DNA from 2 places in the Desulfosporosinus sp. BICA1-9 genome. Region 1 is predicted to be linked to the other one. Evidence: riboswitches for the same ligand, from Rfam matches in the RefSeq annotation. Region 1 holds a riboswitch; the other holds the start of a gene.
What was found. Region 1 has a riboswitch for cyclic di-GMP ahead of JL57_RS06330 (methyl-accepting chemotaxis protein). Riboswitches for the same ligand answer to the same signal wherever they lie in the genome.
Positions count from the first base shown of each region.

Region 2: linked by a shared signal. The riboswitch ahead of JL57_RS04455 (DUF6531 domain-containing protein) and the one ahead of JL57_RS06330 (methyl-accepting chemotaxis protein) in region 1 are both predicted to bind cyclic di-GMP.

Region 1 covers NZ_JUEE01000046.1:81,596-95,718, forward strand. The annotation lists gene JL57_RS06285 (MazG-like family protein) at 1-73, shown strand, start outside; gene JL57_RS06290 (DUF2232 domain-containing protein) at 95-1,030, shown strand; gene rplI (50S ribosomal protein L9) at 1,043-1,489, shown strand; gene lonC (Lon family ATP-dependent protease) at 1,582-3,480, shown strand; gene dnaB (replicative DNA helicase) at 3,595-4,929, shown strand; gene JL57_RS06310 (NAD(P)/FAD-dependent oxidoreductase) at 5,173-6,585, shown strand; gene purB (adenylosuccinate lyase) at 6,686-7,984, shown strand; gene JL57_RS06320 (adenylosuccinate synthase) at 8,153-9,436, shown strand; tRNA gene JL57_RS06325 (tRNA-Lys) at 9,514-9,590, shown strand; cyclic di-GMP riboswitch class I at 9,837-9,921, shown strand; gene JL57_RS06330 (methyl-accepting chemotaxis protein) at 10,067-11,836, shown strand; tRNA gene JL57_RS06335 (tRNA-Glu) at 12,120-12,195, shown strand; tRNA gene JL57_RS06340 (tRNA-Phe) at 12,348-12,423, shown strand; gene JL57_RS06345 (PhoH family protein) at 12,717-13,376, shown strand; tRNA gene JL57_RS06350 (tRNA-Gly) at 13,485-13,559, shown strand; gene JL57_RS06355 (CBS domain-containing protein) at 13,792-14,123, shown strand, end outside.
Region 2 covers NZ_JUEE01000033.1:185-6,175, forward strand. The annotation lists partial or broken gene JL57_RS04455 (DUF6531 domain-containing protein) at 1-2,720, opposite strand, end outside; cyclic di-GMP riboswitch class I at 2,810-2,895, opposite strand; partial or broken gene JL57_RS33480 (ISAzo13 family transposase) at 3,485-3,745, opposite strand; gene JL57_RS04460 (transposase) at 3,703-4,041, opposite strand; gene JL57_RS04465 (transposase) at 4,200-5,795, opposite strand; partial or broken gene JL57_RS04470 (transposase) at 5,897-5,991, shown strand, end outside.

The DNA.
Region 1 (14,123 bases):
CGATGAAATGAACCTTGAAAAGCAGTGGGGAGATTTCAGCTTGCTTTTGAGTTACCTTGCCCCTGAAGATTAAGCATATAGGAGATCGGAAAAAATGTTTATTAGTGATGAATTGGCTCAGGATTATTTGGCAGGGGCGATTCTATTGACATTTCCTTGGGTGGGGATTGTTTTGGGAACCTGGGGATTTCTTTGGGAAGCACTGATGTTACTCGCAGTATTTTTAGTTGGACTACGTAGAGGGTTGCCCAGAGCGGTAGGGTTTCTCTTGATTGGCTATCTTGCAGCAGTAATTGTTTTTGGAGTATCAGCACTTAATCAATTGGGATTTGTACCTTTGGCAGGGTTGCTGGGTGTTCTTGGTTGGCAGAAGCGTTGGCCAGTACGCGTAACTTTTTTTTGGGGTGCTGCCTTAGCGGCAATTATAGGAGCTTTACCTTCTCTCTCCTATGTAATGCAAGGATTTGATGCTAAGACTGTTGGTGATCTGATTAATTCGACAGTTCAGCAATATCAAGATTCCGGATTACTGGTATTGATGCAACAACAAGGGATTACAGAGGAGCAGATTCGAGATGTATTGCAACAAGTAATTCAATTTTATATGTTAGTCAGCCCAGGTATCTCTGCAATAATTGCTATAGTTGAGTTTGGATTTGTATACTACATTATGAGACGATGGCTTAAGGACGAGGGAGGATGGATCCCGTTTACGCACTGGCGTCTGCCTTGGTATGCAGTCTGGGGTGCGGTATTAGGTATTGCTTGCTATCTTTTAGGGGATTACTTTGCTTGGCCGGTTTTTCGAGGGCTGGGGATTAATCTCATGGTTGTTTACGGCGCTTTAACGTTGGTTCTAGGCACAGCTGTCTATCTGCATATCTTAAAATCACCCAAAATCCCAAGATTCCTTAAATGGTTAATCATTATTTCTAGCTTTATTTATTTCTTTTTTACGATTGTCAGCATTATCATGTTTGGGCTTTTTGATCTCGTGATCAATTTCCGACGCCTACCGGAAGAACTATAAGGAGGAATTTTCATGAAAGTTATTCTTCAAACAGATGTAAAGGGAACAGGTAAAAAGGGACAGATTTTAGAAGTCGCTGATGGATTTGCTCGAAATTTTCTTTTTCCTAAGAAATTAGCGATTGAAGCGACTACCGGAAATATTCAGGACGTTTCACATAAGAAAGCAGTGGAACAACGTCGCAAGGAGAAAGAGAAAGAAGATGCTATCAAATTGGGCGATAAACTTAATGCCTTGCTGATCGAAGTGAAGACGAAAACTGGAGAAGGAGGGCGCTTGTTTGGCTCAGTAACCAGTAAGGAAATTGCCGAAGCCTTAAAAAAGCAACACAATGTCGAAGTGGATAAACGTAAGTTGGAGATAAAGGAACCGATTAAGACATTGGGAAATTTTGAGGTTTATGTAAAAGTGCATCCAGAGGTAGTAGCTAAGCTTCAGGTACATGTTTCTGGATTATAAGTGAGTTCAGCTTCAGATAGATCTCTGCAGTTTCGCATCTTAAGGCGGCGTATTTTAAACAACGTACTACGAACCACGAAAGGGGACCCCTGATGAAAGGGATTTTAGCAAAATGGTTAAATCACAAGGACCTTAGTGAGCGGTTACAAGACGAAGAAGAGTGGAGTCGAGAAGTTGAGGCACTCTATGTATTGCTTTCAAATTATTATGGAACTGACAAACTAGTACTTAAGGCTAGTCGATTGGAAGCACTCAAGCTCATGCGCTCGGATGAACTAATTGAACGTGTTGTTGGTTTGCGCAAAATCCTTTCAGATGATCCCACAGACCAAACCCTTCCCAATAAGTCAGAAATTCCGCAGATCTTAGATGAAATCGAGGAACAGATAGCGGACCTTATTGCTCGGCGTTCTGTAGAAGAACGGTTGGAACGTGTGGTTACAGAAAAGATGCAGGAACGGCATGAGGATTATGTCAAAGAAATAAAAAGGCATGTACTTCAGGAGTCATCTACTCCAGAAAATGCTCAAACCCTCAAGAAGTTAGCTGTGCTCGAAAAAATGAAAACAGTTTCCTTAAAATCATCAGCATCGGATGTCTTACGACCCAGGACTATGGAGGAAATTGTAGGACAGGAAAGCGCTCTACAAGCTCTTCTTGCAAAGATAGCAACACCCTATCCACAACACATGCTGATTTATGGTCCACCCGGAGTCGGTAAAACTTCTGCTGCTCGAGTTGCTTTAGAAGTAGTCAAGAGCCATCCACATTCTCCCTTTCTCAAAGAAGCCCCGTTTATTGAAGTGGATGGTACAACGCTTCGGTGGGATCCTCGTGATGTGACCAATCCTCTTTTGGGATCAGTTCATGATCCCATATACCAAGGTGCTAAGCACGATTTAGCAGAGACCGGCATACCGGAACCAAAAATGGGGTTGGTGAGTGATGCTCACGGCGGCATTCTTTTCATAGATGAAATTGGAGAAATGGATCCCTTACTCTTAAATAAGCTGCTCAAAGTGCTTGAGGATAAGCAAGTGACCTTCGACTCGTCGTATTATGATCCTGGGGACCCTCAGGTTCCACTGTGGATTAAAAAACTTTTTGATGAAGGAGCACCTGCTGATTTTGTGCTCATTGGAGCTACGACAAGGGATCCGGCTGATCTTAGTCCGGCCCTTCGTTCTCGCTGCTCTGAAGTTTTTTTTGTCCCTCTTGAGCCAAGAAATGTTCAGCACATTATCCGTCAATCTGCCCAAAAGCTTGGAGTGACGTTAGAAGACAACGTCCCTGAGATAATTAGTGAATATGTGATCGAAGGACGGAAAGCAAATAGTATTTTGACAGATGCCTACGGCTTGGCAAGGTATCGAAACCCGGATCAAGCGGTCGTGAAAGTAACTTGTGCTGATGTATATGAAGTCCTGCGTTCGGCGCGACTAACTCCCTTTATTGTCCGCAAGGTCCAAGCAAGCTTTGAAGTGGGAAGGATTTTGGGACTGGGTGTATCGGGATTTTTAGGTTCAGTATTGGAGATCGAGGCGATAACCTTTGCAGGGCGAGATGGTAAAGGTGCAATTCGATTTAATGAAACAGCAGGAAGTATGGCTAGAGATGCAGTATTTAATGCTGCTGCGGTCATACGTGAACTAACTGGAGAAGATTTAGGTAATTATGATGTGCACGTAAATATTGTAGGCGGAGCAAAAATCGACGGGCCCTCCGCGGGGCTTGCAACTACGCTGGCTATCTATAGTGCTCTGAAAAAGAAACCACTTCGCCAGGATGTTGCCATAACCGGGGAGATTTCCATTCAAGGCAAGGTGAAACCAGTCGGTGGTATTTACGAAAAGATTTTTGGCGCAAAACAGGTTGAAGTTCGCAAAGTTTTGATCCCCTTGGAAAACATGGTAGATGTACCAAGAAGTTTACAGGGTATTGAAGTGGTAGGTGTCAGTACAATCGAAGAGGCTATGAACCATGTTTTTTAATACTAGTCAACCTCAGCAAAGTTTTCAGCCAATTGTGAGAAGACTCGATGTTTAACTTTAGTTGAACGAGTTCACCACAGCTAGAGAGAGGTAAGTGCCAGAAGGAGAGAAGATATGGAACTACTGAGAGTTCCACCACAGAATTTAGAGGCTGAACAGGCTGTCCTAGGGGCGATGATGCTCGAACCGGAGACCGGAAGTTCTGTTTTTGAGATTCTTCAACCGGAAGACTTTTATAGGGATAATCATCGTTTGATTTTTTCTGCGATTCAGGAACTCTTTGAAAAGGGAGATCCTATTGACCTTGTCAGTGTTGCCGAGATCTTGCGCCAGCAGGGCCGTCTGGAACAAGTTGGCGGAATTGCGACAATCTCTGAGATTGCTCGTTCTGTTCCTTCGGCAGCTAATGTCGATTATTATGCCAAATTGGTCACGGAAAAGGCGCTTCTGCGTCAGCTAATACGAGCGTCCAATAGTATCGTAGAACGGGGATATGAGCCTGGAGAAGAAGCGCGTAATCTTCTGGAAGAAGCAGAAAAACTGATTCTTGATCTTTCTAGAAGGCGTGTAAAAGATGGATTTAGTCTTATTCGCGATGTTCTGCTAGAGACGTTTGAGAAAATTGAGTATCTCTATGCTCATAAAGGAAATCTTACGGGTGTTCCGACCTTTTTCACGGAATTGGACCGCATGACTTCGGGTTGGCAACCCTCTGATTTAGTGATTATTGCTGCCCGGCCATCCATGGGAAAAACGGCACTAGTTTTAAATATGGCACAAAATGCTTCAGTAAGGGCGAAAGTGCCGGTTGCCGTTTTTAGCTTGGAAATGTCCAAGGAACAATTAGTGCAGCGGATGCTGTGTGGGGAAGCAATGGTAGACCAACAGCGTGTCAGGACTGGTGATTTGCTCGACTCAGATTGGCCGAAATTGACGCGCGCTGTAGGGCCTCTCTCTGATGCCCCAATTTTTATCGATGATACCGTAGGAATTTCCTTAGCAGAGCTGCGTTCGAAGGTGCGTAGATTGAAAACGGAGCACAATTTGGGGATGATTGTTATTGACTACCTTCAGTTGTTGTCGGTTGGAAAGAAGACAGAAAGCCGACAGCAGGAGGTGGCACAAATCTCGAGAACTCTTAAAGGGCTTGCCCGTGAACTTAAAGTCCCGGTCATCGCCTTGTCACAGCTTAATCGTGGAGTTGAGCAACGTCAGGATAAACGGCCTATTATGTCGGACTTATTGGAGTCGGGGGCCATTGAAGCGGATGCGGATGTGATTTCATTTATTTATCGGGATGAGTATTATCATTCGGAATCTGAGAAAAAAGGGATTGCAGAGTTAATTATCGCCAAACATCGTAATGGTCCTGTAGGAACCGTAGAATTAGGCTTCCTTAAGGAGTTTACCAAATTTGTAAATCTTGATCGACAACATCAAATGGCTTAAATAGATCCCCCAGGCCTCTTGGCTGGGGGATTTATTTATACTTATCAGACCCCCATTCCTCTAAAGGGGCATCACTGTACAAAAGTCATAAACCCTCTGAAATTGTCGAATGTTTTTTATGTATTCATGTATAATGTTCGGATATTGATTGACAAGGGGAAGGAGGATTGTTAAGATAAAAGTGTTTGCGACTAGAGACTCTTTGCTAGTTGAGAACGAAGATGGCTCTAGGAGGAGATAAAGTTGAAACATGAAGTCGATGTCTTAATTATTGGAGCTGGTCCAGCCGGTATTTTTACGGCTTTAGAGCTATCAAAGCATAATCAAGAGTTGAAAATTCTTATTGTGGATAACGGAAGAACCATCGAAAAGCGAAAGTGCCCTGCCCGTGCAACGGGCGTCTGTGTTGGATGTAATCCATGCGCTATTACCAGAGGATGGTCAGGTGCAGGGGCATTTAGTGATGGGAAACTGTCTTTGAGTCCCGCGGTGGGCGGTCGATTGACCGAATATATGAAAGAGGCTCAGGCACAGGAATTAATTGACTACACAGATTCTATTTACCGCCAATTCAAAGCGCAAGAAACCGTCTATGGCTTAAATAACCACCGGGTGGAAGAGATTCAATATGAGGCTTCTCGTCATAATATTCAGTTGATTCATTGTCCGATACGTCATTTGGGAACTGAGTTGGCTTATGATGTGTTGAAGGGTATGTACGAACATCTTATGACCAATACGAAGACGATTTTTTGGGAACTGGCGGAGGTTAAGAATATCTTGGCCGGTCCTGAAGGGGTCATAGGGGCGACCATTCAACGACGGGACGAACCAGAAATTGATGAAGTGTCGGCGCGTTATGTAGTTGCTGCCCCAGGTAGAGGAGGCGCGAATTGGCTTGCTGAACAGACCGTTCGTTTAGGTGTAGCGACGGAAAACAATGAGGTGGATATTGGAGTGCGAGTTGAAGTTCCAAACTCGATAATGGATCATTTAACACGGGAACTTTACGAACCGAAACTAGTCTATTATTCGGATACTTATGACTTAAAGACGCGAAGCTTCTGCGTCAACCCGGGTGGTGTGGTTTCTGAGGAACACTATGACGGGGGAATAGCAGTGGTCAATGGGCATAGTTATGCCGATCCTGAGAAGAAAACAAAGAACACTAACTTTGCTTTATTGGTCTCAACACGTTTTACTGAGCCTTTTAACCAACCGATCGAATATGGTCGTTATGTTGCCCGGCTAGCGAACATGTTATCAGGTGGTGGAGTCATGGTTCAGCGTTTGGGGGATCTCTTACAAGGACGACGGACCACTGAAAGCCGTCTGCGCCAGTCGACCACGATTCCAACCCTGCTTTCAGCTGTTCCTGGAGACCTCAGTTATGCGCTTCCAGAGCGGTACCTAACTTCTTTAATAGAGACCCTCAAAGCATTTGATAAAATTGCGCCTGGTATGTACGCCAAAAACACGTTGTTATACGGGGTTGAGGTTAAGTTCTACTCTTCCAAGGTAAAAGTAAAAACAAACTTTGAAACAGAAATTCCTCGCTTATATACGATTGGGGATGGAGCAGGAATAACCCGAGGTTTGATGCAAGCTTCAGCAACCGGTGTTGTTGTGGGTCGGGATATCGTAGCTAAGTCATAAAGATTTTGCTTGACGTTCTCTCTTTGGATTGATGCTTTTGGTAGGTTAAAAATAGTACTTGTGATATTGAAGTCTACGAAATGACAGGGGGCGAAGTTTTTTGCTCGAAAGATATACTCACCCTGAAATGGGCAAGCTATGGCAAGATGGATATGAATATGAACGTTGGTTAGACGTTGAATTGGCCGTCGCTGAGGTTATGGCGAAACGAGGGGAAATACCTCAGCAAGCCATGGAGGAAATCCGAAAGTCGGCTAAAGTGAACCCTAAGCGGGTCTTAGAAATTGAGGCTGTGGTTCGGCACGATCTGATTGCCTTTTTACAGGCTGTTGTTGAAGAGATTGGGGAGGCTGGTAAATACCTTCATCTTGGATTGACGTCTTCAGATGTGAAGGATACCGGGTTAAGCCTTGTGTTAAGAGATTCAGGTCGGTTACTGAAGAGTGACTTGATAGCGTTGCGAGAGTCGTTAGCTAAGCGAGCGTTTGAAAGTAAATACACCGTGATGGTCGGCCGAACTCACGGCATTCATGCTGAGCCGCTAACCTTCGGATTGAAGCTCGCTTTGTGGATTGCAGAAATCGATCGTCAAGAAGAACGGCTTGATCAGGCGATTGTTTCTGTGAGTGCTGGAAAGATTTCTGGAGCAGTGGGAACATATGCCAACGTATCGCCTGATGTAGAGGAGGAAGTCTGTCTTCTCTTGGGGTTAGAGACGGCTTTAGTTAGTAATCAAATATTGCAACGGGATCGACACGCGCACTTTGTGTCTACGTTAGCCTTAATCGGAGGGACACTCGAAAAGATAGCAACAGAGATTCGCAATTTACAACGTACGGATATCCTGGAGGTTGAGGAATCCTTTGCAGAGGGGCAAAAAGGGTCCTCGGCGATGCCACACAAGCGCAATCCGATTGTGTGTGAACAGGTAGCGGGAATGTCACGGCTTCTACGTGGCAATGCATTAGCAGCCATGGAGAATATAGCGCTTTGGCATGAACGAGATATGACCCATTCCTCTGTGGAACGGATAATTCTTCCGGATAGTTGCCTTCTCTTGGATCATATGCTCCGTCAGATGACTAAGGTAATAACAGGTCTAAAGATTCGTGAGGATCAAATGAAACGTAATCTTCAGAAAACCTTTGGACTGACCTCTTCTCAACGTGTTCTCTTGGCCTTGGTCGAACACGGATGTATGAGAGAAGAGGCCTACGCCTGGGTTCAAGAGGATGCCTTTCAGGCTTGGGATCATGGTCAAGACTTTATTGAAGTTGTGACAGAGGATACACGAATTCTAAACTATTTAACCAAAGAAAAAATTCAGGGTTTGTTTGACTTAAAGTATCACCTGCGACACGTTGATGATATCTTTAAGCGACTAGGACTACAGGATTAAGGGACGCTGGCCAAGAATGGCCAAGTGTCCCTGTAGCCAAGACTCGAACAGGGATGTTCGAGATTAGAACACCGCCATGGATGGCAAGGTGTAGTGATAGCTAGATGCCGATGGCAAGGTGTCGTGATGGCGAGAAGGGACTCTTGAGAAAGTAAGGAGGAAAAATATATGGCAGCGGTTGTGTTAATTGGTTCTCAATGGGGAGATGAAGGTAAAGGTAAAATAACAGATTTTCTAGCCGAAAAAGCCAATGTCGTTGTAAGGTACCAAGGGGGAAATAATGCTGGACACACGGTTGTGGCGAACGGAGAAGAGTTCAAACTTCACCTAATTCCTTCGGGAATCCTTTACGAGGATAAAACTTGTGTCATTGGCAATGGTGTGGTGATTGATCCGCAGGTTTTGTTAGAAGAACTCAGTTATCTTGCCATACGAGGCATTAAGATCGGTAAGCTCCTTATTAGTAGCAACGCCCATATTATCATGCCCTATCACAGGGTACTTGATGGTTTGGAAGAAGAAGTACGCGCTGAGCACAAAATTGGCACAACGAAGCGTGGAATCGGTCCGGCCTATATGGATAAAGCTTCACGGATCGGAATCCGTGTGATTGATCTGATGGATAAAGAAGAGTTTGCTGACAAACTCAAACGAAATTTAACCGAAAAAAATAATTTGTTTGTCAAAGTCTATGGTAAGGAAGCGCTGAAGTTTGAGGATATTTATGAAACTTACCTTGGCTATGCAGAACAACTTCGTTCGATGGTCACGGACAGTTCTCTGGTAATCGACCAAAGCATTCAAGCGGGGGAGAAGGTGCTCTTTGAGGGTGCACAAGGCACCTTACTAGATATTGACCATGGGACTTACCCCTATGTGACATCTTCCCATCCAATAGCTGGAGGGGCTTGTATTGGTGCAGGTATTGGCCCAACTCGTATTAATCGCGTAATCGGGGTAATCAAGGCCTATACAACTCGCGTCGGAGAAGGTCCTTTCCCAACAGAACTTTTGGACGAGGTCGGAGAAGAAATTCAGAAGAATGGACATGAGTTTGGAACCACGACTGGACGAGCGCGTCGTTGTGGTTGGTTTGATGCGGTCATTGCCCGGTATGCTGTTCGAGTGAGTGGAATTTCCGACTTTGCCATTACGAAGCTTGATGTCCTTACGGGATTTGACACCTTGAAAATCTGCGTTGGATATAGCGTCAATGGAGAAATCATCCGTGAATTTCCCCAAAGTCAAAAGATATTTAAGCAATGTCAACCAGTTTATGAAGAAATGCCTGGTTGGCAAGAAGATGTGACTCATGTACGTCAGTTTGGAGACCTTCCTGAAGCAGCCCGAAATTATATTCTTCGAATTGAAGAGCTTTCAGGTATTCCGGCTACGTTGGTTGCCATAGGTCCAGGACGCGAACAAACCATTGTGCGCGGAGAAATCTTTTAATACAACAAATCTTTAAAAGTATTGACACTTGTGATGGATTAGTGTAATATCTAAATTCGTGGTACAAAACATCTTTCGGGCCATTAGCTCAGTCGGCTAGAGCACCTGACTTTTAATCAGGGTGTCCCGCGTTCGAGTCGCGGATGGCCCACCATTTTCAAAAAAGTGTTTGTAGGCGTAGTACTTGTCAAACATAAGATATAAACGGCAGAAGACAGTGATTTGGCACTATTGTTAAGTTGCTGTTTTTTGCTGTTTATTTCTTTGGTATTGTAAACATATTTTAGGGGAATAATAAATAATTTGTTGTAATAGAAAAGAAAATGTATTTAAAATTAATTCTACGTATGTTATAGTCAATATGATTCAAAAAATAAAGTCTTTTTTGCAAGCTAATAATAATTGACAAAGGCAAACTCGGTGAAAACCGAGGACGCAAAGCTTCGGGTCTTCCACGTTAGGGTGATGATAGCCGAGCCACCAATTTAGAACATTTCGCTTTCTATTTTGGGGAGCGATTTTGTTTTTTAACCGATCAGGTAGTTAATTTCCGGGAGGTCAAAGGGGCAATTGGAAAACCTATATATGTATTGGGGCCATAAATCAGAGTATGAGAAAGGGAGATAAAGGATGACTAAAATCAAATATCGTATTATTTTATTACTAGTAACGACGAGTTTAATTATGGGTTCTATTCTGGGTGGTTATAACATCTATAATGTGATAGTTGCAGAAAAAGCAAACATTACACAATATCGCGATACGTTATATGAACAGTTTGACCGGACCGTTAAACTGGAGGTCCAAACTGCTTATAGTTTAGTTCAAGATATCTATGATAGGCAGAAAAAAGGGGAATACACTCCAGAAGAGGCAAAGAAGACGGCAGCGGATCTTGTAAGAAATTTACGTTACGACCAAGAAAACTATTTTTGGATAGATACGACCGATGGAACAAACGTAGTTCTGCTAGGGCGAGAAGCTTCTGAAGGGAAATCACGTTATGAGGCCAAGGATAGTGAGGGTATACTTTTTGTTCAGGCGTTTATTGCGAACGGTAAACAAGCAGGCGGAGGCTATACGGATTATAGATTTGCAAAGCCAAATCAAACGGAAGCATTACCTAAAAGAAGTTATACCTTATTATTTGAGCCCTATAATTGGGTGATTGGAACGGGAAACTGGGTTGATGATATTGATACACTGGTTTTAGCAAAGCAAATGGAGCATGAAAATAAGACTAAACAAAGCATTATTTATACGATTGTCTCTATTTTACTGGCCCTGGGAGTTTCTCTTGTGACAGGAACAATACTAAGTAATAAAATCTCGAAACAAATTGCCCAAATGGCAACAAATGCTGATGAAATTGCCAAAGGTAATTTGAGAATAGGACAATTCGAAAATAATTCTAAAGATGAAATAGGGAATCTTGGTAGGGCTTTCCGGACCATGACCGACAATTTAATTAACCTTGTTCAACAAGTGTCATCGTCCTCAGCGCAAGTTGCAGCATCATCTCAACAATTGAGCGCAGGGGCAGAACAATCCGCCCAAGCGTCACAACAAGTAGCGATAGCTATCATGGAAGTTTCCGTTGGTGCAGAAAAACAACTAAATGCTGTTAATGATACATCGGCAATTGTTGAGCAGATGTCAGCGGGGATTCAGCAGATGCTGGAAAACGCCAAAATTGTAGTTAGGTCCTCGGAAAAAACGGCCCTTTCGGCGGCAGAGGGTAGTCAGGCAATCGATAAAACGATGCAACAAATGCTTAATATCGAAAGGACAGTGACAGGATCTGCTGATGTGGTCATGAATTTAGGAGAGCGTTCTAAAGAAATCGGGCAGATCGTAGATACCATATCAGGTATAGCATCCCAGACAAACCTTCTGGCCTTAAACGCTGCCATCGAAGCGGCGCGAGCCGGTGAGCAAGGGAGAGGTTTTGCTGTTGTTGCGGATGAGGTCCGAAAATTGGCCGAACAATCACAGGAAGCATCGAAACAGATAGCATTGCTGATTAATAGCATTCAACAAGACACTCAGAAAGCAGTGCTAGCGATGAACGAGGGAACACATCAAGTTAAGCTAGGGACAGAGGTCGCTGGAACGGCAGGACAAGCATTTAATGAAATATCGGGCTTAATTAACCAGGTTTCTTCACAGATTGAAGAAATTTCTGAGGAAATTCAGCAAATGGCTGTGGGGAGTGAAAGAATAGTTTCATCGATTGCGGATATTTATGAGACAAGTCGAGAAATCACGACCCAAACTCAGACTGTGTCTGCCGCGACAGAGGAACAATCGGCATCTGTTGAGGAAATAGCCTCTTCGAGTAACGTTTTAGCAACGATGGCCAATGAATTGCAAGAAACAGTAAAGAAATTTAATTTCTAACAAATCTATCAGGGATAGGCGTTGATCTTAATGTTCCTATCCCCTAACGCCAATGTCCATTAAGACCTTTGATCATCTGGATTTCTCATTTAAAGGATAGAGGCCTCCTTCGTTGCATGTATTGCTTTCGGGTGAGGCGACTTCGGTGAAAATTAATATCCTGCAGCAATAATAAATAAAACTAGGTTTACAAAGATAGATTAAAAGGTATTGACATGTCTAGAAAGATAGTGTAGAATTCATATTTGTGAGTGTCATTTATCTGATGACTGACCACTGAAGCGGCCCGTTGGTCAAGCGGTCTAAGACACCGCCCTTTCACGGCGGTTACACGGGTTCGAATCCCGTACGGGTCACCATACTCGATATACGAAGTTCGAAGCACGAGGTTCGACAAGTATTTCAACCAGCACTCATTAATTAAAGTTGCTAATCTTAGTTCGTATATGGAAGTCGTGGATGGTTATACACCCGATAGAATATCGAATTTCGAAAATCTAACATCGATTATGCCTCGGTAGCTCAGTCGGTAGAGCAGAGGACTGAAAATCCTCGTGTCGGCGGTTCGATTCCGTCCTGAGGCACCACTACTTATTATTTAATAAATCAGTTTAAATAATAAGAGTAAGCACCTAGACATCGCATTTCCTTAGATATTACCTATTAAAAATTAAATATATAATCGGTTCTGTTGATTTCCTTCAGGGAAAAATCAGGACTTTTTTTGTTGTAGCCGAATGGCTTAAACTGTAGAATGTAAATCTATTTAAGAGAAATAATAAGAGCGTGAGATTATTGATCATTTATTGATTCTGCCTAGAGCAGTAATAAACACGACAAGGATTAGGTGAGTACTATGCCACTACCAGAGAATAACTTATTGTTTGGTTTTGAGCCAAGGTTAACCGTTGAACAACGTGAGTACGTCAATGCTATTTTTGATAATCAGTTAGTAATGGTAAATGCCAAAGCAGGTACAGGAAAAACTACTCTCGCAGTCGCTTGCGCAAAAATCATTAAGAAACCTTTAACTTATATTTTTAATCCAGTTCAAGAATCTTCTATGGGGTTCAGACCTGGTACCCAATCCGAAAAAGAAAGCATTTACTATCAACCGCTTGTGGATGCTCTCTTAGAAATTAATGAAAATCCGACTCAATGCATTTATAATGAAGAATCATTGGCTAATGAAGCAATGCGCAGAAAAGTAAGTATTAAACGAGCAATGGATGGGGTTTGGTGTTACCCTAAAAGTCCCGTCTTCCTTAGAGGGACAAATCTTAAAGACATGACGATTATTATTGATGAGTGTCAGAACTTTTCTATTCAAGAGTTAAGGAAAATTTTAACTCGTGTTCATGATTCCTGTAAAATTATATGCATTGGACATTCGGGGCAAATTGACATCCCTGTATCAAAAAGTGGATTCGTTCCGTATATGGAACACTTTAAAGATCAGCCTTATTGCAAGATTGTTACTTTAACGAAGAACTTCCGTGGGGAGTTAGCTAACTGGGCGGATGCCTATCGAGCTCCATAAATCTAGATTGACATATTAGATCTTTACGCTTATAATTTTCTTTGTTGGGATAAGGGTAGCCGATGGTCTTATAGAGGCTTAATTGGACAAAACCCTTGGTAATATCATGCGGACGTGGCTCAGCGGTAGAGCATTGGCTTCCCAAGCCGAGGATCGCGAGTTCGAATCTCGTCGTCCGCTCCATAAAAAAATATTAGACATCGCAAGGGATTGCGGTGTTTTTTGTTTGATAGTGGAGATACCGTCCCATATCTTATAGAGGAGCCTTTTTTGACTTGAGATTAATTCTCTCACTCCGACCAGATGTAACTAGAAATATTGGAAAATGTAGCCCGTGTTTTGAAAAAATATATAGTTAGGATTGATTGACACTACTAGCAGTTTGTAAAAATATACGAAATGGAGCGTATTTGTAATGAATGTAGCCTTTTTCCTTATACCCAAGAAGGACATCGTCTTTCTAAAAGACAATGCGACAATGCGTCAAGCACTAGAGAGGATGGAGTACCACAGTTATTCTGCAGTCCCGCTCATTGATCGTGAGGGGAAATATGTGGGAACGATTACTGAAGGAGATTTGCTGTGGAAGCTTAAAAATACACCGGGTCTCACCTTTGAAAATACGGAGGATATATTCCTTAGCGAAGTGGAACAACATGTTCAGAATTTGCCGGTAACAATTGATGCTGAAATAGAGGATTTGATATCAAGAGCGGTGGTACAAAATTTTGTGCCTGTCGTGGACGA
Region 2 (5,991 bases), on a different contig from region 1:
CTGACTAACTGGTTTAAAACGTCGTAATTTCTGGTCGTTGTGTTACCACCCGCATCAATGACTTTAACCATGCGATTGGAAAAGTCATATTGCAGCTGGGTAGTCTGACCCAAAGCATCGGTTAGAGCGGTAAGCATATTGAGAGCGTTATATTGGAAACTAGTCGTGTTTCTGGCAGGATCAACTGTTTTAACTAAGTTGCCCATCGGATCATACTCATAACTAGACACCCTGCCTGCCGGGTCAACTTTTGTGGTTAATTTGCCTAAGGGATTATACATATAAGCAGTACTTTGGCCTAAAGGGTCTTTTTGTTCAACTAGATTCCCTTTATTATCATACTTATATTCCCAAATATCGCCATTAGCGGTAGTCTTGACAGAACGTCGACCGGCTGTGTCATACTGGTAGCCAGTAACTTTCCCTTCTGGATCGGTTTGAGAAATGAGCTGGTTAAGAGGATCATAAGAAAACAGGGAAATGCCATCTAATGCATCCGTTGCTTTTGTAATATTGCCCCGTTCATCATATTCATAGGTGAAGGCATTCCCTTTGGCATCGCTGCGTTGAACTAACTGTTTTAATGCATTATAGTTAGTTTGACTAATGTTTCCCAAAGGATCGGTAAGTTGGATTATGTTTCCTGCTGCATCATAGGTATAGGTTGTTTTCTTGCCAAGCTGGTCTGTGACGGTTGTGATCCTTTTGGAGACATCATAGGTATAGTTTATGCTGTTACTTTTAGAGTCCGTGACTTTAATTAGATTCCCCACTTCATCGTACTGGTAAGTGGTGACAGTCCCTCCAGGGCCAGTTAGGGAGATAACCCGTCCTAATTCGTCATAAGTATAGCTAGTGAGGTTACCTAAGGGATCGATTTTTTCGGTAAGTTTACCTTCACTGTCATAGAGATAGTGCGTCTGATTTCCGTTGAGGTCAGTCGTTATTTCAGGCTGTCCTGACCAATGATAAGTGATGCCTGCAGTACTACCATTGGGAGCAATTAATTTATTGATTCTTCCAACCGGGTCGTATTCGTAAACGGTAGTATTGCCGAGGGGATCACTGATTTGCTTCACCCTATCCTTGAGAGTAAAACTAAACCTCTGAGTACTACCGGCCGGGTCGGTTATAGAAAGTACACGCCCTACTAAATCATACTGATAATTGACTTGCCGTCCCAAAGGATCGATCGCAGTAAGCAGGTTTCCGTATGCATCATACCGGAAAGCAGCCTTGTTTCCGGAAGCATCGGTACTTCCGACTCTGTTACCTTTATTATCATAAGTAAATGAGACACTCTGGCCCAAAGCGTTGGTTACTTTGTTAAGATTTCCTTGATCATCGTAAGCATAACTTGTCTGGTTACTCTGGGGATCAGTAACTTTAACCGGTTTGTTGTAAACCGGCTCATATTCGATGATCGCGCTAAGTCCGTCCGGGCCGGTAACTTTGGTAAGGTTTCGTTTGCTATCAAATTCATAGTTGGTTGTCTGACCTAACTGGTCAGTTTTAGACGTTTGATTACGTTTGCTGTCCCAGGTGGATTTTGTAGTTTTTCCTAAAGGATCTGTTATCTGTATGATATTGTTCTCACTGTCATAGTCGTAGTTTGTAACTCGGTTGCCGAGACGGGTTACGGTTGTTTTCTTGTCAGCTGGGTTGTAGTCATAGGTTTCAATTATTGTTCCGGATGGGTTGGTAACAGTTTTCAGCTTACCACTATCATAAGTATAGTTATACGACTTACCCACGGCATCGATCACGCTGGTAAGTTGGTTATTTAAGTCGTAACTATAGGAAACTAGGCTACCTGCCGGGTCAGTTACCTTGATTAGCCGGTTATTTCCATCGTACTCAAAGCTAGTTGTCCTTTCGAGGGGATCAGTTACGGCGCTTATTAAGTTACCGGAGTAAGACAGGCTGGTTGATCTGCCGCCCATATCGGTTATTTGAATAAGGTGTCCTTGCTTGTCATATTGAAAGGTTATGCTGTTGCCATTACTGTCGGAGATCTCGCTGAGTTTTCCATCGATCTGATTCGGTGCCCAACTTTTCTGATAACGGTTATATTTATAGGTTGTACCGTCTTTTTCCTGGACGGTGTATGTAACATCCTGATTCCTAGTAAGCGTGGCAGTATTGGAACTCTGTACTGCTGTGTAATAGCCGTCATCCAGGGGATATTGAATTCGGTTATCCCCGTCAAAAGAGCTTACCTTCAGGGACGGGTTGTTTTTCGTATAGTTATATGTCAGGCTTCCCTGGTCGCCAGCATGTTCCAGCATGGCATATTCATGGTACATTGTAAGATACCGGTTATAACTATAATCCCAGCCCATGCCAAAGGGCCCAACTTGGGTGCTGCCGCTGTTATAGGTCCGATGTAAAATAACGGGAGAGCCCTCAGCGGGAATTTTTAAGTCAGTAGAGTTTAATATTAATTTCCCCTGGATTATATCGACTGTGGCTGGTTGCGAGGGCTTGTTATTAGGCAAGCCGGCTGTGTCTGTATTAAAAGGCGATGTTCCAGCCTTGTTCATTGCCTCGGTCAAAGGGTCAGGATTGTTGGCGTTGACTTCATTGGGATTTAAATAAGTGTTTGGAGTCTGGTGCTGCTGCCAGTTAGCCTGTGCCATAAGTGGATTGGCAAGGAGGAAAACACAACTTAGGAGAGAAGCAATTAGCTTCCTGATGATTCTGGCTTTTTTCCAAGACATTTTCAAATTCCTCCTCTTTTTTATCTCTATATAAAATAAAAAAGCCTTTCTCCAAAGCAAGAGAAAGGCCAAGCGTGCTACAAATATGTTACAGCAACCTGGCAGTCATAGCCTTCTCAGCCTTAGACCCATAGCTTTGCGTCCCCGCCTTTCGACGGGTTTGCCATTTATATAAATTTCGACTTTATTTTACCATTGTTCTTTGGAATAATTTGTCGTAATGTGTTTGCTCTGTAAGTTTTTTTCTCCGGGTTTAGGATACGTCTTAAATACAAAGGGTGAACCCTTGCTCTATCTGTTAAAATATCCAATCTTTTTAAGACTTACAGAAAGGCTACTGGACTGTAAATGGTATCATCCAGTTGGAAACGTCTCTTCAACACAGATATTCCACTTCCTTTCAAAATTCAGCAGGTATGAAACCGGGCATTTGTTTTTTTACATGGACTTCCCCCCTCAATTTGTGAATATCCTGTTAGAGGGGTACCGCCAACTATGGTTAAAATGTTGTTCCTACCCCTATATGAGATATAAATTGAATAATTTATTTTCACTCCCTTCGTTTTTTCTCCTCCGCAGACCTGCATACCTTGCGAAGGGATTGCTAGCCATTAAATGGATACCTTTTATAATTTTCTATGTTTAATAATTATTTCCTGTACGCTGACAGTATTAATGGTTTTGCTACTATTTTCGCAATTATTCCAACTATATAATTCGACTTAGGGATCACAAAATATTAAGAGCTAGTATAATACAATTTATTACATATTGGGCGTTATTGTGTAATTCCATTCTCCATGAAATTCGTGTCTCTTTAAATTGAGTTTTGCTAGTTCTTCCTTGCTTATTTTTTTACCTTTTTCATAAATATTTGTATCCGGTACGCTTTTAACCACAAGCCCTTTTTCTGTTCGTGTCGAGCCAATCAGATTCACAATGGTTTCATGGCTTGTTAAAGGTCTCCCGCGCCAGTTAATACTTATTTGAGAAAATAATTGATGTTCAATCTTATTCCACTTGCTTGCAACTCCAAGCCTTCTCTGCCTACGCTACGTCTATGTTTCATTTTGATTCTGCTGTTAATGCCTTCGATCGGGCCATTACTGATATCCGGGTAAAGCAAACTGTTTTTCACGGCATTATAGTCGTCTAGAATGCCATTTGCAAATTGTGCCAAAGAATATATTTCGGAATTAATATACTTAGAAATGAATACATCCAATGCTTCAATACTGCGGGTATCAAACACATTGTAGAAGTCTTTCAAGAATTGCACTAGCACTTGCAGCACTGGGAACATAACATACACCTTTTCCATAATCAGTTTTTTTTTGCTTCCGTATTTCCCGCTGGGTTGTCGGTCTCAGCAGATTTACCCACCGGATTGCCAGCTTCGTCAGATTTGCCTTTGCTGAACATGATTTTCCTGATTTCAGGTGGCAACGGAGAGTCGTCTGGAGCAGACAAATCTCGTTTTTAAGTTTTGGCTTCGGAATCGTTTTCGAGCGGGTTGCACCCGTTCGCTCTTGGATCGCTTTTTCCGCCATTCTTGGTGCGATCTTTGGATGCTTCCTTGAGTATGCTGCGATAAACAGTCCCATGGGTAACGCTTTCTAAATTCAGGTCTTGAGGCTTTTCAAGTTCATTCGGTCTGGCTTCTTCCAAATTCTCTTTACGCACTTTGACTATATACTGGTAGATGGCATTGGAGCATCCGTCAAAACCCATTTCTTTCAATACTGGGTATATGGTGCGGTGGCTGTGCCCTTCTTTTAGCATGGCTGTGACAGTCTCCCTGAATGGTTCAACGATTGACTCACTTGACGGATGAGCCTTTGGACCGATCGTTTTTATGTTGCGTGTCGCAATCTTCTCGAAATGCTGCTGTTGTGAGGAATTCATCATTGCTATATTTTTTTCGATTTTTTTATCGACTGATTTCAGTGTCTCTACTGCCACCCTTCGGTAGCGTTGGACGTCCATCATATTCATTCCCAAGCTTTTCGCGATATCCGCCGTCCTCATGCCTTTACCAGCCAGTTCTAATATCTTCAGTGTGCTCCTGTATTTCGCTTCTTGCTTTTCTGTCAGCTTGGCGAGCCTAACGCGCTTATTTACAGTTTCATCGGGGACGTAGAAATAGTCATCATTCAAAGCCGAGCCGTCGCCTTCGCGCACGAATATTCTGGCCGGAATTACGCTCATAAGGGCTTCCTTTACCGCAGCTTGAGCGTTTTTGATTAGGTGAAACCGGTCGGCAACCTGAGTCTTGTTGGCCTCTGTCGCTGCTGACGAGTATGCGCTAGCCCGATCCCTGCTGAATATCTTTGACGACGTGAATTTCTCCAAAACCTGCGCTACTGCCTCTTTATTTGTTCCCCTGATGATTATTAAAACTCGATGGGTTTTTTCATCTATAAAAACAGTGCAAGCCGAAGATTTGTCACCTTTCCTGAGGTTTACATCATCTACGGATATGATCTCAACATCGTTATCTCTCAAGCTCTCCTCGATCACTTTGGCCGCTACAGCCTTTGCATATCTGGATATAGTGTCGTTGCTAACCTTTGCCCCTTCCAATTTCAGTGCTTGCTCCGCAGCATGGCAGTTGCTCTGCATAGCCTGCAATACGCAATATTTCTTAAACCGTTCTGTTTTCCGCGCATCCTCATCGCAAAATCCGTCTGTCCGTTCAGTAAATATCTTATGCTTACATCCAGGGTTCCGGCATTTATATTTGTTGACTCTGCATACATGGAATACTGCCATACCATTCACCGGAATATCCTGAATTTCTTTATGATAGTACTCATTTGCAAGCTCCGTGCTTTTTTCCCCACAAAATGGGCAAATCGATTCCGTTGTATTGGAAACCCAATAAACCTTCTTTGCTTCCTTGCCCATCTCGATATCCTGCAGTTCAAAGTAGTCTGGGACAACACCGCCATATTCAAAGTGTTTCGTCACTTGCATTTCGATTTTGTAGAGTTTTTCCGCTGCTTCTGGATCAAACCCATCTTTTGACAACATCGAAATAAGCATAGCTTTTCGTCCGATGTTTTCCTGCAACATTATCACCTCTGCGCCTATTATTGCAGTTTATTATATCATTCAGGTTTTTGGTTGTCCAGCCATTATATATTCGTATTTGAGTAAGAGCCGTATATCATAATGTGAAAACCCGTGGATGTCCAGCACTTCCTTCATCTTATTTGAGAAAGATCCCTATCTCCTCCTACTCTAACCTGATTGAAGACGTTGAATGGGG